2 regions of the Massilia sp. BAP21 genome follow, and region 1 is predicted to be linked to the other one. Evidence: riboswitches for the same ligand, from Rfam matches in the RefSeq annotation. Region 1 holds a riboswitch; the other holds the start of a gene.
What was found. A riboswitch is a leader RNA that binds a small molecule or an ion and turns the genes downstream of it on or off. The one in region 1 is predicted to bind cobalamin.
Positions count from the first base shown of each region.

Region 2: another riboswitch for cobalamin. It lies ahead of ACWYRN_RS16160 (TonB-dependent receptor family protein); the one in region 1 lies ahead of ACWYRN_RS07245 (TonB-dependent receptor domain-containing protein).

Region 1 is NZ_CM173596.1:1,646,364-1,660,897, reverse strand. It holds gene cobO (cob(I)yrinic acid a,c-diamide adenosyltransferase) at 1-125, opposite strand, end outside; gene ACWYRN_RS07250 (FecCD family ABC transporter permease) at 151-1,203, opposite strand; gene ACWYRN_RS07245 (TonB-dependent receptor domain-containing protein) at 1,216-3,087, opposite strand; cobalamin riboswitch at 3,155-3,371, opposite strand; gene ACWYRN_RS07240 (histidine phosphatase family protein) at 3,379-3,909, opposite strand; gene ACWYRN_RS07235 (adenosylcobinamide-GDP ribazoletransferase) at 3,925-4,704, opposite strand; gene cobT (nicotinate-nucleotide--dimethylbenzimidazole phosphoribosyltransferase) at 4,705-5,739, opposite strand; rRNA gene ACWYRN_RS07225 (16S ribosomal RNA) at 6,228-7,756, shown strand; tRNA gene ACWYRN_RS07220 (tRNA-Ile) at 7,835-7,911, shown strand; tRNA gene ACWYRN_RS07215 (tRNA-Ala) at 7,924-7,999, shown strand; rRNA gene ACWYRN_RS07210 (23S ribosomal RNA) at 8,234-11,125, shown strand; rRNA gene rrf (5S ribosomal RNA) at 11,253-11,365, shown strand; gene ACWYRN_RS07200 (TonB-dependent receptor) at 11,778-14,006, shown strand; gene ACWYRN_RS07195 (TonB-dependent receptor family protein) at 14,114-14,534, opposite strand, start outside.
Region 2 is NZ_CM173596.1:3,645,593-3,660,126, reverse strand. It holds gene ACWYRN_RS16165 (FecCD family ABC transporter permease) at 1-645, opposite strand, end outside; gene ACWYRN_RS16160 (TonB-dependent receptor family protein) at 658-2,604, opposite strand; cobalamin riboswitch at 2,675-2,901, opposite strand; gene ACWYRN_RS16155 (DODA-type extradiol aromatic ring-opening family dioxygenase) at 3,082-3,897, shown strand; gene ylqF (ribosome biogenesis GTPase YlqF) at 4,050-4,970, opposite strand; gene ACWYRN_RS16145 (hypothetical protein) at 5,141-5,422, shown strand; gene ACWYRN_RS16140 (hypothetical protein) at 5,677-6,570, opposite strand; gene ACWYRN_RS16135 (choice-of-anchor X domain-containing protein) at 6,732-8,006, opposite strand; gene ACWYRN_RS16130 (hypothetical protein) at 7,996-8,874, opposite strand; gene ACWYRN_RS16125 (histone deacetylase family protein) at 9,329-10,258, opposite strand; gene ACWYRN_RS16120 (AAA family ATPase) at 10,429-11,349, shown strand; gene ACWYRN_RS16115 (DUF58 domain-containing protein) at 11,355-12,374, shown strand; gene ACWYRN_RS16110 (transglutaminase TgpA family protein) at 12,371-14,392, shown strand; gene mltB (lytic murein transglycosylase B) at 14,389-14,534, shown strand, end outside.

The DNA of each region.
Region 1 (14,534 bases):
ATGATGATGCCGACCTGCTTGTCGGCCGCCTCGATGCGGGCGTCGATGATGGCTTTCTTGCGCTCCATGCGCACGCGATGGCGTTCGTTGAGCGCGGCCGTCTGTTCGGGTGTCATGTCGTTCATGGGAGGCTCCGGGGATTGCTGCGCCTCAGTGGCGGCGCAGGCGGTGCAGTTGATAAAGGAAGATGGGGGCGCCGATGATGGCGGTGACGGCGCCGACCGGCAGCTGCTGCGGCGCGACGATTGTTCGCGCCAGCGTATCGCACAGCACCAGGAAGCTGCCGCCGGCCAGCACCGAGGCCGGGATCAGCAGGCGGTGATCGGGCCCGAAGGCAAAGCGGCAGGCGTGCGGCACGATCAGGCCGACGAAGCCGATCGAGCCGGCGCTGGTGACGGCGCTGGCGGTCAGGATGCCCGAGACCAGGAACAAACCGCGGCGCAGGCTGCCGACGGGTACGCCCAGCGTGACCGCCGCTTCCGCATGCAGGGCCAGCACGTTCATGCCGCGCGCGTTGCGCAGCGCGTAGAGCAGGGCGGCGCCCAGCACCAGCCAGGGCAGCAGCCGCACCGGCGCGCCGGCGACGTCGCCGATCATCCAGAACACCATGGTGCGCAGCCGGCCTTCGGGCGCGATCGACAGCATCATGGTGATCAATGCCACGCACAGCGAGGAGATCACCACGCCGGTCAGCAGCAGGGTGGAGGTGCCGCCGCCGCTGCCGGCGCCGCCGCGCAGGTCCTGGCGCGCCAGCGCATACAGCAGCAGCGAGACCACGATGGCGCCGGCGACGGCCGCCAGTTCCACCGTGGCCATGGCCGCCATCAGCATCAGTGCGGCCAGGGCGCCGACCGAGGCGCCGGCCGAGATCCCGAGGATGTAGGGATCGGCCAGGGGATTGCGCAGCAGGGCCTGCATCAGCACGCCCGCCAGGGCCAGGGCGGCGCCGGTGGCAAAGGCCACCGTGGCGCGGCCGGCGCGCAGTTCCAGCAGCGAGGCGGCCAGCGTTTGCGGACGCCCTTCGAATAATTCGCGCAGCGCCGCCGGCACGTCGGCCAGCCCTACCTCGACCGAGCCGGTCATGCCCGCATACAGCATGCAGGCGATCGCCACGAGCAGCATCGCCCCCGTGACCAGCAGGGCGCGCTGGTGCAGCGGCCGCAGTGCTAACGGCTTAGAGAGGGGCGGGGGCGGGCGGTTCATGGTGAAGTTTGGTCAGCGGATACCGTAGCGCAGGCCGGCAAACCAGCTGCGGCCACCGGTGTTGTAGTTGCGGGCCAGTTCGTAGTCCTTGTCGAAGCCGTTGTTCACCCGTGCCAGCAGCGAGAAGTCTTCATTGATCTGCCAGCTCGCGTACAGGTTCAGCAGGCCATAGCCACCGAGGCGGCGCAGGTTGGCGGCATCGTCGAAACGCGCACCCGAGAGCACCCATTCGGCGCCGGCCTTCAACTGGCCGCTGCCGTATTCGGCATTGAAGCTGGCGTGCCTGGCGGCGCGGCGCGCCAGGCGCTTGCCGCTGCCGTTGTCCTGCGGGTCGGACCAGTCGGCGCTGCCGCGCAGGCGCAGGGCGCCGATGCGGGTGCTGGCCGCCAGGCTCACGCCTTCCAGGGTGGCCGAGGCCACGTTGTAGGCGCAGCTGCCGCTGCGGCCGTCGCGGTTGTCCGGGCAGGGATTGGCCGAGACGATCATGTCGCTCAGGCGGTTGCGGTAAACGGTGGCGTCCAGCTGCACGGCGCGGCTGTCGTAGCGCAGGCCGAGTTCGGCGTTGCGGCCACGCTCGGGCTGGTTGGTGTCGACGCCATAGCCCGGGTAGTACAACTCGTTGAAGGTCGGTGCGCGGAAGCTCGAGCCGATGCTGGCGGTGGCGCGCAGGCCGTTGCCGAAGTTATAGCCGTAGCCGGCGGCGCCGGTATTCTTGTCGCCGTAGACGGAACGGTCCTGGCGCGCGCTGAGGTCGACCAGGTGCGGGCCGCGGCGCAGCGCGTAGGCGGCGGCGTACGAATTGGTGATGCGTTCGCGTTCCAGCGCGCGGGTGGCGCTGGATGCCACTTCTTCCTTGCGGTGGTTGTACAGCAGCTGCAGGGTGTCGCTGCCGAGCGTGATCGTGTTCTGCCAGGTGAATTCGTCCTGGCGGGTGTCGATCTGGCTGGCGCCGCTGGCCGCCGCACTGGTGAAGCTGCCCAGTTCATCCTTGGCGCGCGCCAGCTGCAGCGTGCTGCGCCAGCTCGGCGCGAACTGGTTCGACATGAAGACCGATGCCGTGTCCAGGTCCTGGCGGTTGTTGGTGTCGAAGCTGCCGGCGCCGCTGTCGTACTGGGCGCGCAAACGGCTGTGCAGAAACTGGGCGCCCGCTTCATGGCCCGGTGCGATGGCGACCGCCACGCGGCCGTGGATGTTGGTGCGGCGGTAGCCGTCGTCGTCCGGGTTGTAGCCGGATGCGCCCGGCCGGGTGGCCGAGAAGCCGTCGGACTCGTCGTGGCCGGCGCCAAAGGCGTAGGTCACCGCGTGCTTGCCGCCGCTGGCGCCGGCAATGCGGGCGCTGGCCTGGCGCGTGGCGTCGCTGCCGGCGCCGATCGTGGCGCTGGCGTGCAGTCCCGCTTCGCCCTTGCGCGTGAAGATCTGGATCACGCCGCCGATGGCATCGGCGCCGTACAGGGTGCTCAGGGGGCCGTAGACGACTTCGATGCGGTCGATGGCCTCGAGCGGAACGGCGTTCCAGCTGGCGACGCCGCTGGTCGAGGAGCCGATGCGCACGCCGTCGAGCAACACCACGACCTGGTTGGCATTCGCGCCGCGCAGGTAGACGCTGGTGCTGGCGCCGGCACTGCCGTTGCGCGTGATCTCGATGCCGGGTTGGCGCTGCAGCACGTCGGCCACCGAGCCGGCGCCGGAGCGCGCGATTTCCTCGGCCTGGATGACGGTGGTCTGGGCGATGACGGCGTCGGCGCGCTGCGGCGTGCGTGCCGCGGTGACGACGACGGTGTCGACGGGCGTCGCGATGGATGCGGAGTCGGCGCACGCGAAAGGCGCGGCCATGGCGAGGGCGAGCGACGATGCGGCCGCTTGCCGTGAAACGTGAAAGGTCATGATAAGCCTGGGTCGGACAACCAGCCCACGTCCCCGTAGGCCAGATTGAACAGAAGCGTATTGTTCGATACGCTTCCACCTTTTGGCCGGTCTCCGGGCTGGCAGGTGAAGCCGTCCGACCTTCCCATGCCGAAGCACAGTGGTGTGGAGGACGATTTGCCGCGTGAACGCGGTACCTGCTTACCGTTGCGGGGGCAGCACACGTTGGCTTGATGAAGCTTCGTGTTTCCCGTTTAACTGCGCCTGTGAACACGGGCGCGAGCACCAAAACGGCGTCATTATACGGCGATGTCAGCCGCCCAGCGCAAGGATTTCGCCGTAGCCGATGCGGTGCGGGGTGCGCGCCGCTTCCAGCGCGGCGGCCTCCAGTGGCAGGCCGGTGTGCAGGGCGCGCAGCAGGCGGATGGTGCCGGCGTGGCAGACGACCAGTGCCTCGGCGTGGCCTTCCTTGTACAGATCGTTGAGGAAGGCGGCGACGCGGCGCGCGACATCCAGTACCGATTCGCCGCCGCCGGGACGGTAGTGCAGCAGGTCGGCGGCCCAGGCGTCGACCTCGATGCGCGGGATGTCGTCCCAGCTGCGCAGCTCCCAGGCGCCGAAGTCCATCTCGGCCAGGCGCGCGTCGAAGCGCAGCTGCGGCGGATTCAATGCGCGGGCCAAGCTGGCGCAGCGCTGCAAGGGGCTGCTCCAGGTGGGCAGGCCGGCCGGCAGGGTGGCGCGCACGCGCAGGAGGTCGGCGCCCTCGGCCGCGACATCGCTGCGCCCGTAACAGAGGCCGGGGTCGACCTCGGGGCGCGGGTGGCGTACCAGCAGCAGGCGCATGTGGTCAGACCAGGTTCAGGCTAGCGCGGCGTGGCCGATGCTGGCCACGATGACGAGGTAGATCGCCACTTCCGCCAGCTGCTGCACGGCGCCCAGGCAATCGCCCGTGTAACCCTGCAGGCGCGCCTGGAATTTACGCGCGAGCCAGAAGGTGGACAGGGCCGCCGCCGCGATGCAGGCCGCCAGCCAGGCCGGCGCGAGCAGGCCGCATGCCGCCAGCACGACGCCCGGCAGTAGGGCGGTCACAGCGGCGATGGCGAACTCTCCACCGCGCATTTGCTGGGCCATGGGCTTGGACTTGCCCTGGTCGCGCGCATACGTCATGCGCCAGATCAGGCTGGTGGCGGCCAGGCGCGAGAGCGGATGCGCCAGGAACAGGGCGGCGATGGCGCTGGTCGGCGGCAGCATCGCCAGCGCGGTGCACTTCACGCCCAGCATGCAGACGATGCCGATGGCGCCGTAAGCGCCGACGCGTGAATCCTTCATGATCTCGAGCACGCGTTCGCGCGTCATGCCACCGCCCAGGCCGTCGCAGGCGTCGGCGAAACCATCTTCGTGGAAGGCGCCGGTCACGTAGATCGAGGCGGCGGTGGACAGCACGGCAGCCAGTGGCGCCGGCAGCACCAGCGCGGCCAGGGCGTAGACGCCTGCCGCCACCGCCGCCACCACCCAGCCGACCAGCGGGAAGTAGCGCGAGGCATGTTGCAACCACTCGGGCTGGAAGCCGACCCAGCGCGGGATCGGCAGGCGCGTGAAGAACTGCAGCGCGATGAAGAACAGGCGCAGTTGCTGCATTTATTCGGACCGGGTGCTGACCTGGGCCGAGGAGAAGGTCGCCATCTCCGCCAGGAAGTTCACGGCCGCATGCAGCAGGGGCAGGGCCAGCGCGCTGCCGGTGCCTTCGCCAAGGCGCAGGTCGAGCTGCAGCAGCGGTTGCGCTTCTAGACACGCGAGCATCTGGCGGTGACCCTGCTCGTTCGAGCAGTGCGCAAACACGCAGTAGTCGAGGATGGCCGGCTGCAGGCGGGCCGCCACCAGCAGTGCGCTGGTAACGATGAAGCCGTCGATCAGCAGCACCTTGCGTAGCGCGGCCGCCTGCAGCATGGCGCCGGCCATCATCGCGATCTCGAAGCCGCCGAAGGTGGCTAGCACTGCGAGCGGCTCGTCGACGCCGGCATGCCTGGCCACTGCCGCCTCGATCACGGCCTGCTTGTGGCTGACGCCTTCCGGCGTGAGGCCGGTACCGGCGCCGACGCAGTCCGCCACCGGGATGCCGGCCAGCTTGTGCATCAGCGCTGCGGCAGCGGTGGTGTTCCCGATCCCCATTTCACCGAAGCCGACCACGTTGCCCGGCAGCGCACGCGCCAGGTCCATGCCATGTTCCAGGGCGAGCGCGCATTCGCTGGGCGTCATTGCTGCCTCATGGGCGAAGTTGCGGGTGCTTGGGCCGACCTTGCGATCAACCAGGCCGGCGCGTTCGCCGAAGTGGTGATTCACGCCAGCATCGACAACCCCGATCGCGCAGCCGTTCTGGCGCGCAAAGACATTGATCGCAGCGCCGCCGGCCAGGAAGTTCTCGACCATTTGCCAGGTGACTTCCTGCGGGTAGGCGGACACGCCTTCCGCCACCACGCCATGGTCGCCGGCGAATACCAGGATCGAAGGGGAGTCGATGGACGGCGTGGCCGTGCCTTGAATCAGGCCGATCTGTCTGGCCAGGGCTTCCAGGCGGCCCAGGCTGCCGAGCGGCTTGGTCTTGTTGTCGATCGCGGCGGAGAGGGCGGCGGCAAGGTCGTCGTTACGGAGTGGTGCCAGTTCTGGAATACGCATCGCTGTTCTTATATAGATGAGTGGAGGCGGCGGCAAAGATAGCACACAGAAAGGCCCTTGCAACTCTGCAGTGGCTTTGTTATAGTTCGGTCCCTCGCGAAAACGATAACGAAATCAAGTAGTTGACGGGTGTAGCGAGAACCGCGGAAAACGCGGCGCAGTAAAAAAGAGAAGTTGACGACGCAAACGAAACACTGCATAATCTCACTTCTCTGCTGCTGACAAACAAAACGATTTGTCGGAACGCAGCAAGCAATACCGAATAAGTTCTTTAACAATTAACAGTCGATAAGTGTGGGCGTTTGATGAAGGTGCCGGCTGACTTGTTCAGCTGATTACTTAAATTATCAAATGTTCACACAAAAGAAATACGTTATCTCAGCAATGGGATGACGGTCAGTATTTTGAGTGAGCTTACGCTTCCCAATGGGAAGCGTAAGGACTGATTAAAAACAGTCCGACTATGACGTAAAGTCATTACAGAGATTGAACTGAAGAGTTTGATCCTGGCTCAGATTGAACGCTGGCGGCATGCTTTACACATGCAAGTCGAACGGCAGCGCGGGGCAACCTGGCGGCGAGTGGCGAACGGGTGAGTAATATATCGGAACGTACCCAAGAGTGGGGGATAACGTAGCGAAAGTTACGCTAATACCGCATACGATCTAAGGATGAAAGTGGGGGATCGCAAGACCTCATGCTCCTGGAGCGGCCGATATCTGATTAGCTAGTTGGTGAGGTAAAGGCTCACCAAGGCGACGATCAGTAGCTGGTCTGAGAGGACGACCAGCCACACTGGAACTGAGACACGGTCCAGACTCCTACGGGAGGCAGCAGTGGGGAATTTTGGACAATGGGCGCAAGCCTGATCCAGCAATGCCGCGTGAGTGAAGAAGGCCTTCGGGTTGTAAAGCTCTTTTGTCAGGGAAGAAACGGTAGGGGCTAATATCCTTTGCTAATGACGGTACCTGAAGAATAAGCACCGGCTAACTACGTGCCAGCAGCCGCGGTAATACGTAGGGTGCAAGCGTTAATCGGAATTACTGGGCGTAAAGCGTGCGCAGGCGGTTTTGTAAGTCTGTCGTGAAAGCCCCGGGCTCAACCTGGGAATTGCGATGGAGACTGCAAGGCTTGAATCTGGCAGAGGGGGGTAGAATTCCACGTGTAGCAGTGAAATGCGTAGAGATGTGGAGGAACACCGATGGCGAAGGCAGCCCCCTGGGTCAAGATTGACGCTCATGCACGAAAGCGTGGGGAGCAAACAGGATTAGATACCCTGGTAGTCCACGCCCTAAACGATGTCTACTAGTTGTCGGGTTTTAATTAACTTGGTAACGCAGCTAACGCGTGAAGTAGACCGCCTGGGGAGTACGGTCGCAAGATTAAAACTCAAAGGAATTGACGGGGACCCGCACAAGCGGTGGATGATGTGGATTAATTCGATGCAACGCGAAAAACCTTACCTACCCTTGACATGTCAGGAAGTCCGGAGAGATCTGGATGTGCCCGAAAGGGAGCCTGAACACAGGTGCTGCATGGCTGTCGTCAGCTCGTGTCGTGAGATGTTGGGTTAAGTCCCGCAACGAGCGCAACCCTTGTCATTAGTTGCTACGCAAGAGCACTCTAATGAGACTGCCGGTGACAAACCGGAGGAAGGTGGGGATGACGTCAAGTCCTCATGGCCCTTATGGGTAGGGCTTCACACGTCATACAATGGTACATACAGAGGGCCGCCAACCCGCGAGGGGGAGCTAATCCCAGAAAGTGTATCGTAGTCCGGATCGCAGTCTGCAACTCGACTGCGTGAAGTTGGAATCGCTAGTAATCGCGGATCAGCATGTCGCGGTGAATACGTTCCCGGGTCTTGTACACACCGCCCGTCACACCATGGGAGCGGGTTTTACCAGAAGTAGGTAGCTTAACCGCAAGGAGGGCGCTTACCACGGTAGGATTCGTGACTGGGGTGAAGTCGTAACAAGGTAGCCGTATCGGAAGGTGCGGCTGGATCACCTCCTTTCTAGAGTAGCACCGGTCCTAGAGACCAGTCACCAAACGCTCACACTTATCGACTGTTGAACAAGAAGAACACAGTTTCGGGGCTGTAGCTCAGCTGGTTAGAGCACCGTGTTGATAACGCGGGGGTCGTTGGTTCGAGCCCAACCAGCCCTACCAGTCATACCCAATGGGGGATTAGCTCAGCTGGGAGAGCACCTGCTTTGCAAGCAGGGGGTCGTCGGTTCGATCCCGTCATCCTCCACCATTACTTGGTACCGAAAGCTGAAAGTGCAAACGTAAGCGAATGACGCTTAGGTTTGGTCTTTTAGAGATCACTGTTGTTCTGTTCTTTAACAATCTGGAAGAAGTAAAGTTTTTTTAAGCGTGCATGTAAAAGTGCACACTTAGGGTAGTAATCAAGTATCAACAAACATGCAATTAAGCTGTACTCTTGATTTCTATAACGCTCCCTGTACTCATGCAGGGGCTAACGTTATAGGGACAAGCGAATAAGTGCACATGGTGGATGCCTTGGCGATTACAGGCGATGAAGGACGTAGTAGCTTGCGATAAGCTGCGGGGAGTGAGCAAACACACTTTGATCCGCAGATTTCCGAATGGGGAAACCCGGCCTTTTAGGTCATTGCATACTGAATACATAGGTATGCAAAGCGAACGCGGCGAACTGAAACATCTAAGTAGCTGCAGGAAAAGAAATCAACCGAGATTCCCAAAGTAGTGGCGAGCGAAATGGGAAGAGCCTGTACGTGATAGTCGATTGAATAGTGGAAGTCTTTGGAAACAGACGCCATAGCGGGTGATAGCCCCGTACACGAAATTCAAACGGTGGTACTAAGCGTACGACAAGTAGGGCGGGACACGAGAAATCCTGTCTGAACATGGGGGGACCATCCTCCAAGGCTAAATACTCGTAATCGACCGATAGTGAACCAGTACCGTGAGGGAAAGGCGAAAAGAACCCCGGGAGGGGAGTGAAATAGATCCTGAAACCGTGTGCATACAAACAGTCGGAGCGGACTTGTTCCGTGACGGCGTACCTTTTGTATAATGGGTCAGCGACTTACATTCAGTGGCGAGGTTAACCGGATAGGGGAGCCGTAGAGAAATCGAGTCCGAACAGGGCGACAGTCGCTGGGTGTAGACCCGAAACCAAGTGATCTACCCATGGCCAGGATGAAGGTGCGGTAACACGCCCTGGAGGTCCGAACCCACTAATGTTGAAAAATTAGGGGATGAGCTGTGGGTAGGGGTGAAAGGCTAAACAAACTTGGAAATAGCTGGTTCTCTCCGAAAACTATTTAGGTAGTGCCTCAAGTATCACCATCGGGGGTAGAGCACTGTTATGGCTAGGGGGTCATTGCGACTTACCAAACCATTGCAAACTCCGAATACCGATGAGTGCGAGCTTGGGAGACAGACGTCGGGTGCTAACGTCCGGCGTCAAGAGGGAAACAACCCAGACCGCCAGCTAAGGTCCCAAAGATTGGCTAAGTGGAAAACGAAGTGGGAAGGCTAAAACAGTCAGGATGTTGGCTTAGAAGCAGCCACCATTTAAAGAAAGCGTAATAGCTCACTGATCGAGTCGTCCTGCGCGGAAGATGTAACGGGGCTAAGCCAGTCACCGAAGCTGCGGATATTTTTCTTGATGCTTGCATCGAGATCGATATGGTAGGAGAGCGTTCTGTAAGCCTGCGAAGGTGTCTTGTAAAGGATGCTGGAGGTATCAGAAGTGCGAATGCTGACATGAGTAGCGATAATGCGGGTGAAAAGCCCGCACGCCGCAAGCCCAAGGTTTCCTGTTCAACGTTCATCGGAGCAGGGTGAGTCGGCCCCTAAGGCGAGGCAGAGATGCGTAGCTGATGGGAAGCAGGTTAATATTCCTGCACCGTCGTATGATGCGATGGGGGGACGGATCGCGGAAGGTTGTCCAGCTGTTGGAATAGCTGGTTTCTGGTTCATAGAAGGCACTTAGGCAAATCCGGGTGCGGAATTCAAGGGACTGGGACGTGTAGCCATGTGCTACGAAGCAATCGGAAGTGGTTCCAAGAAAAGCCTCTAAGCTTCAGTCATACGAGACCGTACCGCAAACCGACACAGGTGGGCGAGATGAGTATTCTAAGGCGCTTGAGAGAACTCGGGAGAAGGAACTCGGCAAATTGGTACCGTAACTTCGGGAAAAGGTACGCCCCGGTAGCTTGACCACTTTACTGTGGAAGGGTGAAAGGGTTGCAATAAACTGGTGGCTGCGACTGTTTAATAAAAACACAGCACTCTGCAAACACGAAAGTGGACGTATAGGGTGTGACGCCTGCCCGGTGCTGGAAGATTAAATGATGGGGTGCAAGCTCTTGATTGAAGTCCCAGTAAACGGCGGCCGTAACTATAACGGTCCTAAGGTAGCGAAATTCCTTGTCGGGTAAGTTCCGACCTGCACGAATGGCGTAACGATGGCCACACTGTCTCCTCCCGAGACTCAGCGAAGTTGAAATGTTTGTGATGATGCAATCTACCCGCGGCTAGACGGAAAGACCCCATGAACCTTTACTGTAGCTTTGCATTGGACTTTGAACCAATCTGTGTAGGATAGGTGGGAGGCTTTGAAGCGGGGACGCCAGTTCTCGTGGAGCCATCCTTGAAATACCACCCTGGTTTGTTTGAGGTTCTAACCTTGGTCCGTTATCCGGATCGGGGACAGTGCATGGTAGGCAGTTTGACTGGGGCGGTCTCCTCCTAAAGTGTAACGGAGGAGTTCGAAGGTACGCTAGGTACGGTCGGACATCGTGCTAATAGTGCAATGGCATAAGCGTGCTTAACTGCGAGACCGACAAGTCGAGCAGGTACGAAAGTAGGACATAGTGATCCGGTGGTTCTGTATGGAAGGGCCATCGCTCAACGGATAAAAGGTACTCTGGGGATAACAGGCTGATTCCTCCCAAGAGTTCATATCGACGGGGGAGTTTGGCACCTCGATGTCGGCTCATCACATCCTGGGGCTGTAGCCGGTCCCAAGGGTATGGCTGTTCGCCATTTAAAGTGGTACGTGAGCTGGGTTTAAAACGTCGTGAGACAGTTTGGTCCCTATCTGCCGTGGGCGTTGGAAATTTGAAGGGGGCTGCTCCTAGTACGAGAGGACCGGAGTGGACGAACCTCTGGTGTACCGGTTGTCACGCCAGTGGCATTGCCGGGTAGCTAAGTTCGGAAGAGATAACCGCTGAAAGCATCTAAGCGGGAAACTTGCCTTGAGATGAGATTTCCCGGAGCCTTGAGCTCCTTGAAGGGTCGTTCGAGACCAGGACGTTGATAGGCTGGGTGTGGAAGTGCAGTAATGCATTAAGCTAACCAGTACTAATTGCCCGTACGGCTTGTCCCTATAACCTTAGCAGGTATAGTTAAATCGAGATTACAGTGCTGTTTGTTGACACGACAGTTACTACCGAACTTTACTTCCTCCAGATTCTGAGCTGCGTTCACCATGAACGAAGCTCGTACAAGTCATGCCTGATGACCATAGCAAGTCGGTCCCACCCCTTCCCATCCCGAACAGGACCGTGAAACGACTTTGCGCCGATGATAGTGCTGCAACCAGTGTGAAAGTAGGTTATCGTCAGGCTAGTTATATGAAAAACCCTGCAGAGTGATCTCTGCGGGGTTTTTTGCTTTGGGCGTCGTGTTTGTTTAATCAGCCTTTTTCAACCCGCGCCGCTGATCAGCCGGTGAGACAGCGTGGACACAGGTGCCTAGCGCGGCCCGGTCCACCCCACGTGTTTGAACACTTGGCACATCAACCTGTTCTGTTTTGGAGCAACCTGGTCAGGTATTGCCCCGGCTGAGCCGTGGCACGTCCCTTGCTGTTGGATTAAGAGTTGCTCACGACGGGACACTCCATGGAACTTCGCGCATCCATCCGGCAGGCTTTCGCTCCTCGCCATCACACCGAACGTGTCTGCTGTTTCCTTGCGGCTGCCGTGCTTGCTCCCTGCGCCGCGGCTGAGCCGGAAAGGCCGGAGAAACCCGAGGGCACGATGCCGGTCGTCGAGATTGTCGGCTTCGCGCCGCTGCCGGGTCTGGGCATCGAGCGCGACCTGCTGCCTTATCCGGTACAGCTCGCCACTGAAAAGACGATCCGTAAGGCTGGAGGGGAAAATTTGTCCGAGTACATGTCGCGCAACCTTACCGGTGTGAACGTCAATGAAACCTCGGGCAGCCCCTTCCAGAACGACCTGACCTTCCGCGGCTTCCGCGCCTCCCCGGTGCTCGGCAGTTCGCAAGGCATTTCGGTCTACCTGGACGGCGTGCGTGTGAACGAAGCCTTTGGCGACGTCATCAACTGGGACATGCTGCCCGAGTCCGCGATCGGCAGCCTGCTGCTGGTCCCCGGCGCCAATCCTTTGTATGGCCTGAACACCCTGGGGGGCGCGCTGGCCTTTACCACCAAGTCTGGCCTCAGCCATCCCGGCGGCGAGTTCGAGTTCTCGCTTACCGACGAAGGCCGGCGCCGCGCCGATGCTTCCTACGGCTGGCAGGGTACGGGTGGCTGGCACAGCTTTATCGGCGCTACCTGGTTCGACGACGATGGTTGGCGCGACCACTCTTCCGGTCACCTCGGCAATGTGCTGGTCAAGGTCGGCCGTTCGCTCGGGGCGACCGACTGGTCAGCGAGCCTGTTGGGCGGACGCAGCCGCCTGCTCGGCAATGGCCTGTTGCCCGATTCCCTGTACGAAGCCGACCGGCACGCCGTCTATACCTACCCCGACACCACCCGCAACCGCCTGGTGCAGGGCACATTGAATCTCACCCATCGCTTCAGCCAGGACAGCGAACTGAGCGCCACGGCTTACGCCCGCAACAGCCGCCGCGACACCGTCAACGGCGATGTCAGCGAGGAATACGACGATTACGTGGAAGACTGCGCGGAGGGTTTCGACGCCAGCGGCGCCCCGCTCGAATCGGACGAGTGCGGCTTCACCCTGGCCGAAGGCGCCGCCCTGCATCCCGGCGTGCTGAACACCACCAGCACGCGCCAGGAAAGCCGCGGCATCAGCGCCGCCTTCAGCACCCGGCGCGGCGCCTACCGGCTCGATGCCGGCTTTAGCTTCGACCACAGCGAAGCCGAGTACGCCCAGTTCGAACAGGAAGCCTTTGTCACCGACGCCCGCGAAGTCATCGGCGACCCCGACGAAGAGCGCGAGCCCTCGTCGTCGGTGGTTGGCAGTGCGCGTGCCTTGGGTGTCTACGTCGCCGGCAGCTGGGCCGCAAGTGCCAGCACCCAATTGACTGCCAGCGCACGCTTGAATCGCGCACGCGTGAGCAATACCCTGACCAACGAACGCGGCGTCCAGCCACGGGAAAGCTTTACCTACACCCGCCTGAACCCCTCGCTCGGCATCACCCACCAGCTGGGCAATGGCGCGACGGTTTTCGCGAATGTCGCCCAGGGTAACCGCGTGCCCACCGTCATCGAGCTCGGCTGCGCCGATCCGGAAAACCCTTGCCGCCTGCCGGTGGGCCTGCAGGCCGACCCTTACCTGAAGCAGGTGGTCGCGCGTACGATCGAGGCCGGTGTACGCGGTCGTCTGCCCGGCGGCAATTACTCGGTGTCCTTGCACGGCACCGTCAACCGCGACGACATCCTCTTCCTCAGCTCGCCATCGCGCCAGGGTTACTTCGCCAATTTCGAGCGCACCCGCCACCAGGGCCTGGACGCCACCGTCGCCCGGCAGTTCGGACCTGTCAATGTGCATTTCGCCTACAGCTACCTGGAAGCCGTGTACGACGCCGACGGCGAACTGTTCACCGGTGCGCGCAACGTCGAGGTGGAACGCGGCATGCGCCTGGCCGGCCTGCCGCGTCACAGCGGCAAGCTGTCGCTGGACTGGGACGCCAGTCCGCAGCTGCGCTTCGGTGCCGACCTGCAGGCGGCCAGCAGCCTGCTCAGCCAGGGCAACGAGGATGGCCTGATCGAAGATCCAGAGGAGGGCGAAGAACCCGAGCGCGCCGACTGGCGCGTGCGCGGTTATGCCTTGGTGAACCTGCGCGCCAGCTACCGGCCGGCGCCGAACTGGGAAATTTTTGCCCGCATCAGCAATGTCTTCGACCGCCGCTACGAAACCTATGGCGCGGTGGCGCCCGATTTGTTCCCGAACGGCCAGGTATTGCGTCCGCACGAAGGCGAGGTTGAACCCGGGCACACGCGCTTCGTGGCGCCCGGCGCGCCGCGTACCTTCGTTGCCGGCCTGCGCTATACATTCTGAAACGCCAGACGCCGGCCGGTACGATACAAGCGGCCGGCCGTTTCAGAATGCGTATTTAAAACGCGCAGTCAGAACACATATCGGGAACCCGTATTCAGACTGCCCGCTCAGAACGTGTACTCGGCGCTGACGCCCGCCATCCACTGGCGCCCGGTGCCGGCTTCATAATAGCGGCGGTTGGTATCACCCACGATCACCGAACCGACATAGCTGCGGTCGAACAAATTGTTCACCCGCAGGAATTGCCTGAAGCGCCAGCGGTCGATCGATTGCCGCGCCTGGATGCGCGCGTTCACCACCGCATACCCCGGCGCGGCCCGCTCCAGATTGGTGTCTTCCGCATAGATCTTGCTCGAAGCGACGGTCTCAAGCGCTGCGCTGAGGCGGCCGTTTGGCTCCGTCCAGGCCAGCTCGGCATAGCCATTCGCCCGCGGCACGCCCGGCAAGCGCCTGCCGGCGCCCACGCTGCCGAATCCGGTCTCATAAGTGGCCCGCAGCAGCGTCACCGAAGCGCGCGCACTGAAACCG
Region 2 (14,534 bases), 2.0 Mb from region 1:
CAGCAGGCGCCAGCTGGACCCGGCCAGGTCGCCGATCATCCAGAACACCATGCCGCGCAGGCGCGACTCGGGCGCCACCGACAGCATCAGCGTCACCAGCGCCATGCAGGCCGAGGCCAGCACCACGCCGGTGAGCAGCAGCACGCCGGACTCGCCGGTGCGCACCGCGCCACGCCCGCCGCCCAGGTCACGGCGCGCGAGCAGGTAGAGGAGCAAGGAGATCCCGACCGCGCCCGCGAGCGCGCCGAGATCGACCATCCACAGCGCCGCGCCGAACAGCAGCGCGGCCAGGGCGCCGACGGCGGCGCCGGCCGAGACGCCCAGCACGTAAGGGTCGGCCAGCGGATTGCGCACCAGGGCCTGCATCATGACGCCGGCCAGCGCCAGCGCGGCGCCGGTGACAAAGGCGGCGCTGGCGCGGCCCAGGCGCAGGTCGAGCAAGGTGGCGGACATGTCGCTTGGCTCGCCCGCGACCAGGTTGATGAAGGCCTGCGGCAGGTCGGCAAGCGGCACCGGCACCGAGCCGGCCAGGCCGGCGGCGGCGAACACCAGCAGCGAAACGAAAGCGAGCGCGCTCAGCACAGCCAGCGTTCCACGCTGGCTGTGCACAGGCTGGGTCGTCGACGCTGCCGGCAGGACGCTCATGCGCTTACGTCATCAGAAGTCGTAGCGCGCCGAGAGCTTCAGCTGGCGGCCGTCGCTCGGGTAGATGCCGCTGCGGCAGCCGAAGGCGTTGCTGTAGTACTGGCGGTCGGCCAGGTTCAGGCCATTGACCGCGAACTCCCAGTTGCCGACCTTCTGCGCGAAGCGTGCGTCGATCGTCGTGTACGACGGGATGCGCGCGCTGCAGGTGTTGGCGAAGTCGTTGCCGACGCGCTGGTTCGACACGTACTGGGCGCCGATGTCGGCCGTCTGGCCGGTCGCCGGCATCCACGCCAGGCGCGCGGTGACGACGTTCTTCGGCACCAGTACCATTTCGCGGCCGGCGTTCGGGCCGTCGGTGAACTTCGCCTCCACGTGCTGCAGCTGGCCGGTGATGCGCCAGTCGCCGGCAAACGTCAGGTGGCCTTCGACTTCGGCGCCCTGGCGGCGCGTCGGGTCGAGGTTGGTGTTGGCGCCGAAGCCGTTCAGGGTCGGGTCGAAGAAGATCTCGTTCGTCAGGCGGTGACGGAACACGCGCGCGCTGATGCGGCGTGCATCGCTGCCGGCGGTGACGCCCAGTTCCAGGTCGCGCGAGGTCTGCACGTCGAGCAGGCCGCTTGATGCACGGTAGCCGTTTTCGTCGGCGTTCGGGATGCGGTAGCTTTCGCCCGCCTTGGCGTGCACGGTGATGCCGGCGACCGGGTCGATGCTGCCTTCGACGCTCCAGCCGTTCTGCGACTGTTCGCCCTGTTCCGGGCTTCCGAAGCCGCTATCGTCTTCCTTGTCGAAGCGCTCGTGACGGGCGCCGACGGCCAGGCGCGCATTGTAGACGCTGGCGAAGCGCATTTCGTCGCGCACGTAGACCGCCTTCGCATCCTGGCTCGACTCCGAACCGAAACTGGTGCTGCGCTCCCAGCGGGTCAGGTCGACGCCGGCCACGAACTCGTTCAGCATGCCGTCGCGGCGCGAAATCTGGCGCAGGCGTGGCGAGAACTGGGTCTGGCGGCTGCGGTAGGTCGACTCGGACGGGCCGCTGCCGAAGTCGTAGGCCGACTTCACTTCGCGTTCGCGGTGCGACAGCTCGGCCGCCAGTTCGACGCTGCCGATGCGGTGTTCGCCGAACAGGGTGACGCGGTCGCTGTCGAGCGAGCCGAAGTCGTTCGGGGTGTTGGTCTGGCGCGGGTTGGCGTCGAATTCTGCCTGGGTCAGCGAACCCGGGAGGCGCCCGTGCTGGCGTGCGCTTTCCACGCGCAAACCGAGGCGCGAACCATCGACGGCCCACTGGAAGCCGCCGCTGATGCTCTTCTGGCGGAAGGCGTTGTTGTTGCGGTAGTTGTCGGTGCCCTGCTTGTCGGCGGCCAGGTCGAACGACAGCGGGCCTTCGCCGTGGCGTACCGAGGCGCGCGCATCGTACTGGTCGAAGCGGCCGCCTTCCAGGCTCAGCGAACCGTGGTAGCCGTCGTCGGCGCCGCGTTTGGTGATGATGTTGATGACGCCACCGGTGGCGCCTTCGCCGTACAGCACGCTGCTGCCGCCGCGCGTGATCTCGATGCGCTCGACGGTCTCGACCGGGATCGACGACAGGATAGTGCCGGCCAGTTCGTTCTCGTTCAGGCGCACGCCGTCGACCAGGATCACCATGTTCTGGCTGCTGTTCGAGCCGAAGCCGCGCAGGTCGAGGCCGAAGTCGGGCGAGCCGTCCAGGCTCTGGCGGCCGAACACGCCGCCGATCTTGCGGATCGCGCTGTTGACGTCGTTGGCGCCGGCGCGGCGGATGTCGTCGGCGGTGATCACGGTGGCGCCGATCGGATTCAATGCCGCGTCGCTGGCGAAGCGGGCGCCGGTGACGTTGACGGTGGCAATGGCCTGCTCGGCGCTGGCGGCATTGGCGAACAGGGAAAAGGCACAGGCAAGCACGAGCGGCTTGATCGCCGGCGCGCTGGTCGGAACAGCAGAAGTCATGATGTCGTTATTCGATTAGTGTGCATCCAGCCTGCGTCCCCGCAGGCCGGATTCAACGGACATTCCCTGGGAATGTCCACCTGTCCTGGCCGGTATCCGGGCTAGCAAGTCGGACCGCCTCACCTTCCTATGCCGTGCACAGTGGTCTTCGAGGCGGCCTGTCGCCGGGGCGACGCTTGTTTACCGTTGCGGGGGCAGCACACCTGGGCCGTGCGCCGGGGGCGCAGGAGCATCGTGTTTCCCGTTTAACTGCGCACGCGGATTGCGCGCGCGGGCACCAGAACGGGGCGGATTATATAACGAGCAAGGGCTTACGTTCATGGTCATGGGCCGCGCGGTGCATGTTTGGAACACGGTGGGTTCGAGAACCCACCCTACAACGGCGAATCTCGTAGGTTGGGTTCTCGAACCCACCACCACACCGAATCGCCGGATCGGCTACCATCAAACTCTGTCGCCACATGAAGGAGCCCCGCCATGCCCACCCGCCTGCCCACCTATTTCGTCTCCCACGGCGGCGGCCCCTGGCCCTGGCTGAAGAAGGAATTCGGCAACGCCTACGACAAGCTCGAAGCCTCGCTGGTCGATATCCCGCGCCAGCTGAAGGCGCGCCCGAAGGCGGTATTGGTGGTGACCAGCCACTGGGAAGCGGCGCGCTTCATGGTTTCGTCATCGAACGCGCCCGGCATGATCTACGACTACGGCGGCTTTCCGCCGCATACCTACCAGGTAAGCTACCCTGCCCCGGGCGAGCCGCAACTGGCGGCGCGCGTGGCCGCCCTGCTGAACGAAGCCGGCCATCCGGCCGCGCTGGACGCCGAACGCGGCTTCGACCACGGCACCTTCTCGATGCTGTATCCGGTGTATCCGCAGGCCGACATGCCGGTGGTGCAGCTGTCGCTGCGGCGCGACCTCGATCCGCTGGCCCACGTCGAGGCCGGGCGGGCGCTGGCGCCGCTGCGCGACGAAGGGGTGCTGATCATCGGCAGCGGGCTGTCGTTCCATAACCTGCGCCAGTTCGGGGCGAGCGGGCGCGAGGCGTCGCACGGGTTCGATGGGTGGCTGAACCGGACCTTGCTGGACCTGGCGCCGGCCGAGCGGACGGCGGCGCTGCTGCGCTGGGAGGAGGCGCCCTCAGCCAGGGCGGCGCATCCGAGGGAGGAGCATTTGATTCCTTTGATGGTGGCGCTGGGCGCGGCGGAGCAGGAACGGGCTGAGAACGTGTATCACGAGGATGCGTTCTTTGGCAGCCTGGCGGTGTCGAGTTTCAGGTTTGGGGAGGTGGAGGCGTAGGTGGCTGATCACTTGGACGCCATAGCGGTATGCCTCCGATACGATAGGGAAAACCGCAGCCGCGACGCATGCTTCCGCGTGGGCACGGAGTGCCCACCCTACGAATTAAGCCACGGACCGCGGTGACGCCGGTGGAATGCCGGCTTCGAGACTTATGTGCCGCGCTTGCCGCGGGCGGCTTCTTCGGCTTTGGCGGCGGCTTTTTCGGCGGCGATGCGCGCCTTTTCGGCCATGGCGATTTCATGGGCAGCGATGCGGGCGGCGCGGGTTTCCGGGGTTTCGAGGCTGATGCGGCCGAGGGCGCCGCTGCGGTAGTCGTGCAGCAGCACGTGGGCCGCCTTTTCGACGTCGAACTCGCCGCCGCGTACGCGGAAGCCGCGGCGCGCCGCGACGTTTTCCACCACCGCGATACCGTCCATGCCCTCGGTCTTGAAGCCGTAGCGTGCGGTGAGCAGTTGCGGGTAACGCTCCAGCAGCAGGTCGCCCAGGAAGAAGGCGACCTCCTCCTCGATCAGCGCATTGGTGCCGATCGCGTGGCTGGCGGCCAGCATCATGCCGTCGCTGTCCATCTCGATCTTCGGCCACATCAGGCCGGGCGTATCGACAAGGACGGTGTGCTTGTCGAGGTAGAGCTTCTGCTGGGTCTTGGTCACCGCCGGCTCGTCGCCGACCTTGGCCACGCGCTTTTTCAGCAGCGCGTTCATCAGCGTGGACTTGCCTACGTTCGGGATGCCCATGATCATGATGCGCAGCGGCTTGGTCGGCACGCCGCGGTGCGGCGCCAGCGACAGCGCCAGTTGCGGGATGCGCGCCACGTCGAGCGGTTTCTTGGTCGTCATTGGGTAGGCGGTCACGCCGTCCTGGGCATCGTAATAGGCTTTCCAGGCGGCGGTGGCCACCGGATCGGCCAGGTCGATCTTGTTCAGGATCTTGAGGACGGGACGCTGGCGGAACTTGCGCATGCGGTCAACCAGCGGGTTGCAGCTCGCTTCAGGCAGGCGTGCGTCGAGCACCTCGATCACGAGATCGATGTTTTCCATCTGCTCCTCCGCCTGCTTCTTGGCGGAGTTCATGTGGCCCGGGAACCATTGTATCGACATGCTGTGCTTTCCAATTCTTTCTGACGAGGCGGTATTCTACGCGGCTTGTCCCTGCCGCGTCGCCTCCTGCATGTCGGAATGTTTCCACACGGAACGAAATCCTTTGATCTGTTGCAATAGCGACGCAGTGCCAGCCCGGCACCATGACGAGACCGGCCGCCGGTGGCCGGGTCGAGGAGAAGATCATGGGGATCGGTCGCAACGTGGAAGTGTGGATTTTCGGGGCATTCCTGGTACTGGGCCTGGTGGCCTGCCTGAGCGGTCCGGCCGAACGCGCGGCGCCCGCGCCGGTGGCGAATGCCGCGGTCGAAGGCGAGATGGCGCTGCCGATCGACCCGCGCCAGCCGATGTACACGGTGTATGTGGTCGGGAAACGGCCGACGGCGGCGGAGAAGGCGCAGATGCGCAAAGGCAGCGCGGGTTAACGCCCGCGGCATATCCCGTACGGTGGGCACTCCGTGCCCACGCGGTTACGTGTTTATCCGGAGTCTGCTGCCGCGCGATGTCGCTCGAAACGCTTGCAGCATGGAAGAGCTAGCGATGTGCTCCTGATACTCCGGCGTCATTCACACGTTTCGACAGTGATGAGCGCTAACACCGTGCAGGTTTCCGCGTGGGCACGAGGTGCCCACCGTACGGTTGCCGCTGCAGCCAGATCACATCGTTGCTCGTGCTTGCTTCACCGCGCCAGGTTCTCCATATCCCGCCGCAGCACCGACGTAATCCCACCCCAGTTCCGCCCCGTGTAGTGCCCGTAATCTTCCCCATCGTCGCGGAACACCACCGCGTGGTACGCCCACTTCGGCCGCCCGCCCTGGTTGTTGCCCGCGCCCAGGGTCAGGTCGTTGCAGAACCAGTCGCCCGGATTGCACAGCGAACTGCCCGAGCTCCCCGACGCACCGCCTGAACTATGGTAAGCCACCACCTCGTCGTCCTGCCCAGGCAGCGCGAACGAGTACAGGGTGCCGTTCGCGCCCGCGTACATGTAGAACCAGATGTTGCGCGTGTCGTTGTGGTTGTAGAGCGCGCGCGCGGTGGCCACCTTGTGCTGCTGGGCCAGCGGTTCGCTTGTGACCCAGGCGCCGATGTCGGCCAGCTCGCTGCCGCCGGCGGAACCGGCCGCCACGCGTACCCAGCGGATGTTCCAGCCGGCCTGGCTGCCGCCGGTCCCGGTGCACACGCCGGCGCCATTCGCCTGGGCGTTGGTCACCGGCCGCGCCGAGCCGCCGTAGTTGGCCAGGGTATAGCCGACCAGCATGTCGCCGGCGCTGTGGACGGCGATGTAGCACCAGTTCTGCCCGGTGCAGAAGCAGTCCAGCGCATTGCGGACGTAGCCGCTTTGCGAGGCGATGCCGCTCCTGCCGTCCCAGTTGACCGACTTCTTGTTGACACCGGCCGGCGTGGCGTTCGGGCCGAAGTAGGCGAAGTCGTTGTAGTTGCCGATGGCGCCGCCGCCGGTGCGGCCGTGGACCCACAGGGTGAAGTTGGTGGCACTCGCCACGCCGGCAGCAAGCATGCCGGGCAGGCACAGCGCAAGTGCGAGTTGACGCAAACCGCGTGCAGGACGTCCCATGTCTTCCTCCGTGTTGTTGTAACGGCCATCGAACAACGTGGGAGGCGCTGCGTCAATCGCGCGCAGCGTGGGCGTCGTGGGAAGGATACCGAACAGCGAGGAGGAAGGAATGGCGGCATCGAAACGCCGCCACCCTCGTGCAGGCATGGCTCAGGCGTGCACTAGCGCGCCGGCGCCCCGCATTCGCTCGGCGGCAGCGGTTGCGACGGATCGAAGGCGTCCAGGCTGTCGCGCGCGAGCTTGCGGTCCTTGCCGAACTCGGCCAGGTAGCGCTCGCGTTCCTCGCCGCCGGCCTCGGCATCCGAGATGCCGTCCAGCGACTGCGTCCGGCTCTTCAGCACCGGCCCTTCCAGGCGCGGCATCAGCTCGCGGTCGGGATCGGTGTTTTCCTTCAGCAGGTAGCCGTCGACGTCGCGCAGCGTGAGCGGCAGGGCCGGCGCGCCGTCGTGCATCAGCTTGCCGAACACGGCCAGCTTGATGTCGTTCGGTCCCGGTCCCAGCACCTCGTTGAAGGTGGCCAGCGCGAACGGGCGCCCTTTCGCATCGTCGATGCGCCCGGTCACCACATAGCGTCCCGGCGTGCGCACGTCGGCGCGCAGCACAAAGGCGAGCGAGCCGTCGGTCACGACTTCGCGCGGCGGCCCGGCCCACACCGCCGGCAGCCGCGGCGAATAGATGACGTCGAAGATCAGCGCGCCGTTCTTGCCGCCCGCCGTATAGCGCACCTCGGTGCGGATGGTGCCGTGGAAGCCGGCCAGTCCGGTCTGGGCCGGCGTGAGCACGGCGGCAAAGGCGCCGTCGCCGGCCACCGGGTCGGCGCCACCGCCATCGTCGGCAAAGGCCAGCGCCACCTGGGTGGTCGGGCGCGCGCCGGTCGTCATCAATCCGGCGGCCACGGCGCGCGTGACCACCAGTGGCACCAGCGTGCCGTCGGGCGCCACCGCGCGTAGCGAGAAGGCGACCGATTCGTTGGCCGCCATGTAGACGCGCGACTGCGAGGTCTGGAGCAGGATGTTGGGGTCGCTGTTGCGATCGCTGGTCCGCATCGGCGTCATTTCGGTGACCGGCCTGTTCGGGTAGGCCTGGTCGGGATTCTGCGACATCGGCCGCGAGCCGGCCGGGTACTTGCTGCCTTCAAGGTAGCTGCAATAGGTGTGATCCGTCAGTTGCACGTGCTCGATCAGTTGCTGGCGGCGCTGGGCGCGCTCGGCGGCGGACGGCTGCGCCGGCTGGCCGTCGACCTGGCCGAAGAACTGCGGCCCTTGCGGAGAGGGAGCAGAAGCCGTGCGAGGCTCGGCTACTGCGGACTCTCCGCTTCCCCTCAAGGCCAGCCAGGCGAGGGCCGCGACCAGCACCGCCAGCAGCGCCAGCGGCAGCCAGCGGCGCAGGAAGGACGGGCCGCCGCCCGGGCGGCCCTGTGGATGCTCAGAGGGCACTGTTCACCACGGCATTGCGCACGACACCGACGATGCCGCCCCAGTTGCCGTTCGCGTAGTGGTTGTAGGCCTCGGCGTCGTCGCGGAAGCTGACCGAGTGGTAGCTCCACTTGGCCGAGCCGCCCTCGTTGGCCGCCGTGCCCAGGGTCAGGTCGTTGCACAGCCAGTCGCTCGGGTTGCAGTAGGAGCCGCCCGAGGTGCCGGCCACGCCGCCGGTGCTGTGGTAGGCCACGGCTTCGTCGTCCTGGCCCGGCAGGATGCCGGAATAGGCCGTGCCCTTGGCGCCGGCGTACATGTAGAACCAGATGTTGCGCGTGGTGTTGTGGTTGTACATGGCGCGCGCGGTGGTGGTTTTCAGGTCCTTGACCAGGGCTTCCGACACGGCCCAGGAACCGGCGTCGGACAGTTCCGAGCCGCCGCCCGCGCCCGATGCCGCGCGCACCCACTTGATGTTCCAGCCGGTTTGCGAGCTGCCATCAAGGTTGCCGCACACGCCGGAGGCGTTGGCGCTGGCGTTCTTCTTGACGCGCGCCGAGCCGCCGTAGTTGGCCAGGGTGTAGCCAAGGATCAGATCGCCGGCGCTGTGGGTGGCGATGTAGCACCAGTTGCCGCCGGTGCAGAAGCAGTCGAGCGCGTCGCGGATCTTGCCGCTTTGCGAAGCGATGCTGCTGCGGCCGTCCCAGTTGACCGACTTCTTGTTGACGCCGGCGGCCGTGGTGCCGGGGCCCCAGTAGGTGAAGCTGTTGTAGTTGCCGACCACCCCGCCGCCGGTACGGCCGTTGATCCACAGCGTGTAGTTGGCCGCGGCGGCCATGCCGGATGCGGCCATCAGGCAGAGCGCCATGGCCAGTTGAAGTGCTTTCTTCACCATCTCCTCCTTGTCTGAGTGGACGCCTGTTTCGGCCGCCATCGCTGCCGGCTGACGCAGGCGCAGCCGCTTGTTACGGCTGGGTCGACTGTAGGATGCGTATGTATGAGAGTCAATTGTGCGAAGGTAAGACGAAACATCGTTTGTGGATGTGTCGCGTTAACGCCAGTGCAAGATGGATGGCAACGTCGGTATATATGTTGACGGTTCCCGTACGGTGGGCACTCCGTGCCCACGCGGAACGATGATCCGTGTTGGCGCGCGCCATATCGAAATGAATGCGGCCTCGCGGCGTGTCCAGAAGCGTCTCGCTAACGTATCGTCAAGGGCGAAAGCCGCGGAGCGAGCATCACCAGCCAACGATTCAAGGACACGCACGTAACCGCGTGGGCACGGAGTGCCCACCGTACGGTCAAAGCCGTCACCAACGCGGCGTCAGCGACTGGGATTGGTGCTAGTCCAGCTCGGCCAGCACCTTCAGATGCGCCACCACGCTGCGCCCCAGCGACGACAGGTCATATCCCCCCTCCAGGCAGCTGACGATCCTTCCCTGCGCATGCTCCCTGGCCACCGCCATCACCTCGCGCGTGATCCACGCATAATCGGCCTCGACCAGGTCCATGCCGCCCATGTCGTCGTCGCGGTGGGCGTCGAAGCCGGCGGAGATGAAAATCATCTGCGGCCGGAACGCGTGCAGGGCCGGCAGCCACTGGTCACGAACCACGTCGCGCACCACGTCCCCGCCGCTGCGCGCCGCCACCGGCACATTCACGCTGGTGGCCGTGATCGGCTCAGGCTCGGAATACGGGTAGAAAGGATGCTGGAAGAAGCTCGCCATCAGCACCCGCGGGTCATTGCGAAAGGCGTCGGCGGTGCCGTTCCCATGGTGGACGTCGAAGTCGACGATCGCCACCCGCGCCAGGCCGTGCACCTCGAGCGCATGGCGCACCGCGATCGCCACATTGTTGAACAGGCAAAAGCCCATCGGCTCCTTCGGCGTGGCGTGGTGCCCCGGCGGGCGCACCGAGCAGAAGGCGTTGGCGATGCTGCCGGCGATGACGGCGTCGGTCGCCGCCACGGCCGCGCCGGCCGCGCGCAGGGCGGCCCCGTAGCTGGCGTGGCACAGGATGGTGTCGGCATCGAGCGGATAGAACTCGCCTTCCACCGGCACATGGTCGCGCACCAGCGCCAGCGCGCCCGGCGTGTGGTTGCGCAGGATGGACGCTTCCTCGGCCAGCGGCGCCAGGCGCCGTTCGACCAGGCCGTCGAGCCGGGCCAGGATGAGTTGGTCCTCGATGGCCTGGAGCCGGTCGGGCGACTCCGGGTGCCAGTCGCCCATGTCGTGCTTCAGGCAATCGGGATGGCTGAAAATAGCTGTGCTCATGGTGCGCTCGTCAAGCGTGGGTGACTGCCCTGCTCATCCATACACCGGAAATATCCGTTCTCGCATAGAATCATCCGGACGGCCCTCCCCGCGTGGAAGAATAGTTGCCAATATCGCTAATCTACCATGCCGCCCGGGCCGTCGCACCATTCGACCATGGGAACCCAAGCATGTTCAACAAATTGCACGCCGCCGCCCGCCAGGTCGGCCAGATCGTCGTCGGCAAGGACCAGCAGGTGCGGCTGGCCTTTACCTGCCTGCTGGCCGGCGGCCACCTGCTGATCGAGGACGTCCCCGGCGTCGGCAAGACCACGCTGGCGCACGCGCTGGCCCTCTCGCTCGGCCTGAAGTTCAACCGCGTCCAGTTCACCAGCGACCTGCTGCCGGCCGACGTGGCCGGCATCTCGGTCTACGAGCGCGAAAAGAACGGCTTCGTGTTCCATCCCGGCCCGATCTTCACCCAGGTGCTGCTGGCCGACGAAATCAACCGCGCCACGCCGAAAACGCAATCGGGCCTGCTCGAGGCGATGGAAGAACGCCAGGTCACCTTCGACGGCGTCACGCGCGATCTGCCGGAACCCTTTTTTGTCATCGCCACGCAGAACCCGGCACACCAGGTCGGCACCTTCCCGCTGCCCGAGTCCCAGCTCGACCGCTTCCTGATGTGCCTCTCGCTCGGCTACCCCGACCCGGCCGCCGAACGCGCCCTGCTGCTGGGCGAAGACCGGCGCGCCATGCTGCGCACCCTGCAGGCCGCCACCAGCCCGGCCGAACTGATGGAGGCGCAGGCCGCGCTGCGGCGCATCCATGCATCGAACGCGCTGGTGGATTACGTGCAGGCCCTGGCCCAGGCTTCGCGCCAGGGCACGCTGTTCGCCGAAGGCCTGTCGCCGCGCGCCACCCTGGCCCTGCTCCAGGCCGGGCGCGCCTGGGCTGCGCTCGAAGGGCGCGACCACGTGCTGCCGGAAGACATCCAGGCGGTGCTGGTGCCGGTCTGCGCCCACCGCCTGCGCCCACTGCGCTCGGCGCAGGGCATGGCCCTGGCCAGCCGCGACCTGGTGCTGCAGCTGCAGAAATCGGTGCCGGTATAAGCGCCATGGCGCAGGCACAGGCAGACACCGCGGGCTCCTTCCTTGGCCGGCTGCGCCGCAAGGCGGGCAGCCGCCTGGTGCGCGAACGCGATACGGGATCGCTGCTGCTCGGCCAGCGCCGCATCTACATCCTGCCAACCGGGCCGGGGCTGGGCTTCGGCGCCCTGATCCTGGTGCTGCTGGTCGGCTCGATCAACTACAACCTGGGCCTGGGCTATGCCCTCACCTTCACGGCCCTGTCCTGCGCCCTGGTCGACATGGTGCTCACCTGGCGCAACCTGGCCCACCTGGTGCTCACGCCGGGCCGCGCCCCGAACGTGTTCTGCGGCCAGGAAGCGCCGTTCGAACTGCAACTGGCCAACCCCGGCCCGCGCACGCGCTATGCGGTGTGGGTCGACGTGGCCGGTGTGGCCGAGCCGCGCCACGTGGCCGACGTGCCGGCCGGTTCCAGCGCGGCCGTGCGCATCGCCGTGCCGACGGAACATCGCGGCCCGCTGGCGGCGCCGCGCCTGACCCTCAGCACGCGCTTTCCGCTCGGCCTGTTCCGCGCCTGGGCCTACTGGCATCCGGACCTGCACGGGCTGGTGTATCCCTTCCCCGAGGAAGGCGCGCCGCCCCTGCCCCAGGTGGCGGGCGGGCGCAGCGACGGCACCGGACAGGCCGGCAGCGACGATTTCGCCGGCGTGCGCCCCTACCAGCCGGGCGACGCGATGCGGCGCCTGGCCTGGCGCCAGATCGCGCGCCTCGACCCGGCCGAGGGGGGCCAGCTCGCCACCAAGCATTTCGAAGGCGGCGCGCGCGACGAACTGGTGCTCGACCTGGCCGCGCTGCCGGTCCAGCTCGATCTCGAGGCGCGCCTGTCGCGCCTGACGCGCTGGGTGCTGGAAGCGGAAAGCCACGCCCTGCCCTATGCCTTCCGCCTCGGCGCCGACCGCTACGATGCGGGCAATGGCGCCGCGCACCAGGCGGCCTGCCTGCGCGCCCTGGCCCTGTATGACAATCCCGGCAACGGGAGCATGCCATGAACCTGGCGCACCTGGCCAACCTGCCGCGCGATAAAGCCGACACCCTGCTGCTGCTCGCCAGCGCGCTGCTGGTGCTGGCACCGCATACCCTGCACCTGCCGCTCTGGGTCTCGCTGCTGTGCGGCGCCACCCTGGCCTGGCGCGCCGCGATCACCCTGCGCGGCAAGCGCATGCCGCCCAGCCTGATCCTGATTCCGCTGGCGGCCGGCGCCATGCTCGGCGTGATGCACACCTACCAGACCCTGCTCGGGCGCGATGCCGGAGTCGCCATGCTGGTGCTGCTGGTGGCCTTCAAGATGCTGGAGATGCATGCGCGGCGCGACTTGTTCGTGGTGGTCTTCCTGTGCTTCTTCCTGGTGCTGACCAACTTCTTCTACGAGCAGGGCATCGCCACCGCCCTCCTGATGTCGGCCTCGGTGCTGCTGCTGTTCACCACCCAGATGAGCTTCCAGTTCGCCGGCAGCCTGCCGCCGCTGCGCGAACGCTTCCGGATGAGCGCGCGCATGCTGGGCCTGGCCGCGCCCGTGGCCCTGGCCCTGTTCTTCCTGTTCCCGCGCATCCAAGGACCGCTCTGGGGCCTGCCGGGCGACGCCAACGGCGCGCGCTCGGGCCTGTCCGAGACCATGGCGCCGGGCATGCTGGCGAACCTGGCGCAGTCGCCGGAAACCGCCTTCCGCGTGAAGTTCGAGGGTGCGCCGCCGGAGCGCGAGCAGCTGTACTGGCGCGGCCCGGTGCTCGGCGACTACGACGGCCGCACCTGGACCAGGCTCAGTCCTGCTCAGCGCGGCCCGGCCCAGCGCCAGGCGCTCGCGAACCGGCGCCTGCCGCTGTCGGTGGCGGGCGAGCCGCTGCGCTACGAAGTCACGCTGGAGCCGGCCAACAACCGCTGGCTGTTCGCGCTCGAGATGCCCGAACGCTTGCCGGCGATCACCGGGAACGCCGCCCAGCTGTCGGGCGAAGTCGAGATGACGACGCTGGCCCCGATCGACAGCCGGCTGCGCTACCAGGTCTCCTCCTTCATCCATTACCGCCTGCAGGCCGACGGCTTGCCGCAGGATGCCGACCAGTGGCTGCAGCTGCCGGCCGACAGCAACCCGCGCGCGCTGATGGCCGGCCTGCAGCTGCGCGCGATTCCCGACCCGGGCCGGCGCGTCGAATCGGTGCTGCGCGGCTTCCGCACCGAAAACTACGTCTACACCCTGAACCCGCCGCTGCTCGGCAAGGACGCCGTCGACGGCTTCCTGTACGGCAGCCGCGCCGGCTTTTGCGAGCATTACGCCGGCGCCTTTGTGTTCCTGATGCGCGCCGCCGGTGTGCCCGCGCGCGTGGTCACCGGGTACCAGGGCGGCGACATGAATCCGCTCGACGGCTACCTCACCGTGCGCCAGTCCGATGCCCACGCCTGGGCCGAGGTGTGGCTGGCGCGGCGCGGCTGGGTGCGCATCGACCCGACCGCGGCGGTGGCGCCCGAACGTGTGCAGCGCGGGCTGGAGGGTGCAGTGCCGCCACGCCCACCCTTCGGCATCGAAGGCCTGGGCCGCTTCATGCGCATCGACGGCGAAGCCAACCCCTGGCTGGCGCAGATGCGCTACGCGGCCGGCGCCATGAACAATGGCTGGAACCAGTGGGTGCTGAACTACACGCCGCAGCGCCAGCGCGGCATGGTCGAGCAGCTGCAGTCGTCGCTGCTGGACTGGCGCCTGCCGGCCTGGCTTGCCTCGCTGGCAATTCTGTTGTTGCTGGTACGCACCTGGCGCCGCCGGCGCGGGATCGATCCGATCGATGCGCTATACTCGGCCCTGTGCACGCGCCTGTCCCGGCTGGGGCTGGCGCGCGCGCCGGACGAAGGCCCGCATGCCTATGCCGAGCGGATCGGCGCGGCGGGCCGGCTGGCGCCGGGCGCGCAGGCCGCCGCGCAGGACTTCCTGCGCCGCTACAGTGCCTGGCGCTATGCACCGCGCCGCGCCGATGCCGATCTCGCCGCGACCCTGAAGCGCTTACTTTCCCAGGTCAGATGAAACAGTTCGTACCCGCATTTGCATCTCTGTTCGCAGCGTTCGTTCTTTCGGCAGCACCGCTCCACCAGGCTGGCGCTGCCGAGCCCCATCATGCCAAGGCGGCCAAGGCCACCAAAACGGCCAAGGCGAGCAAGCCGGCGAA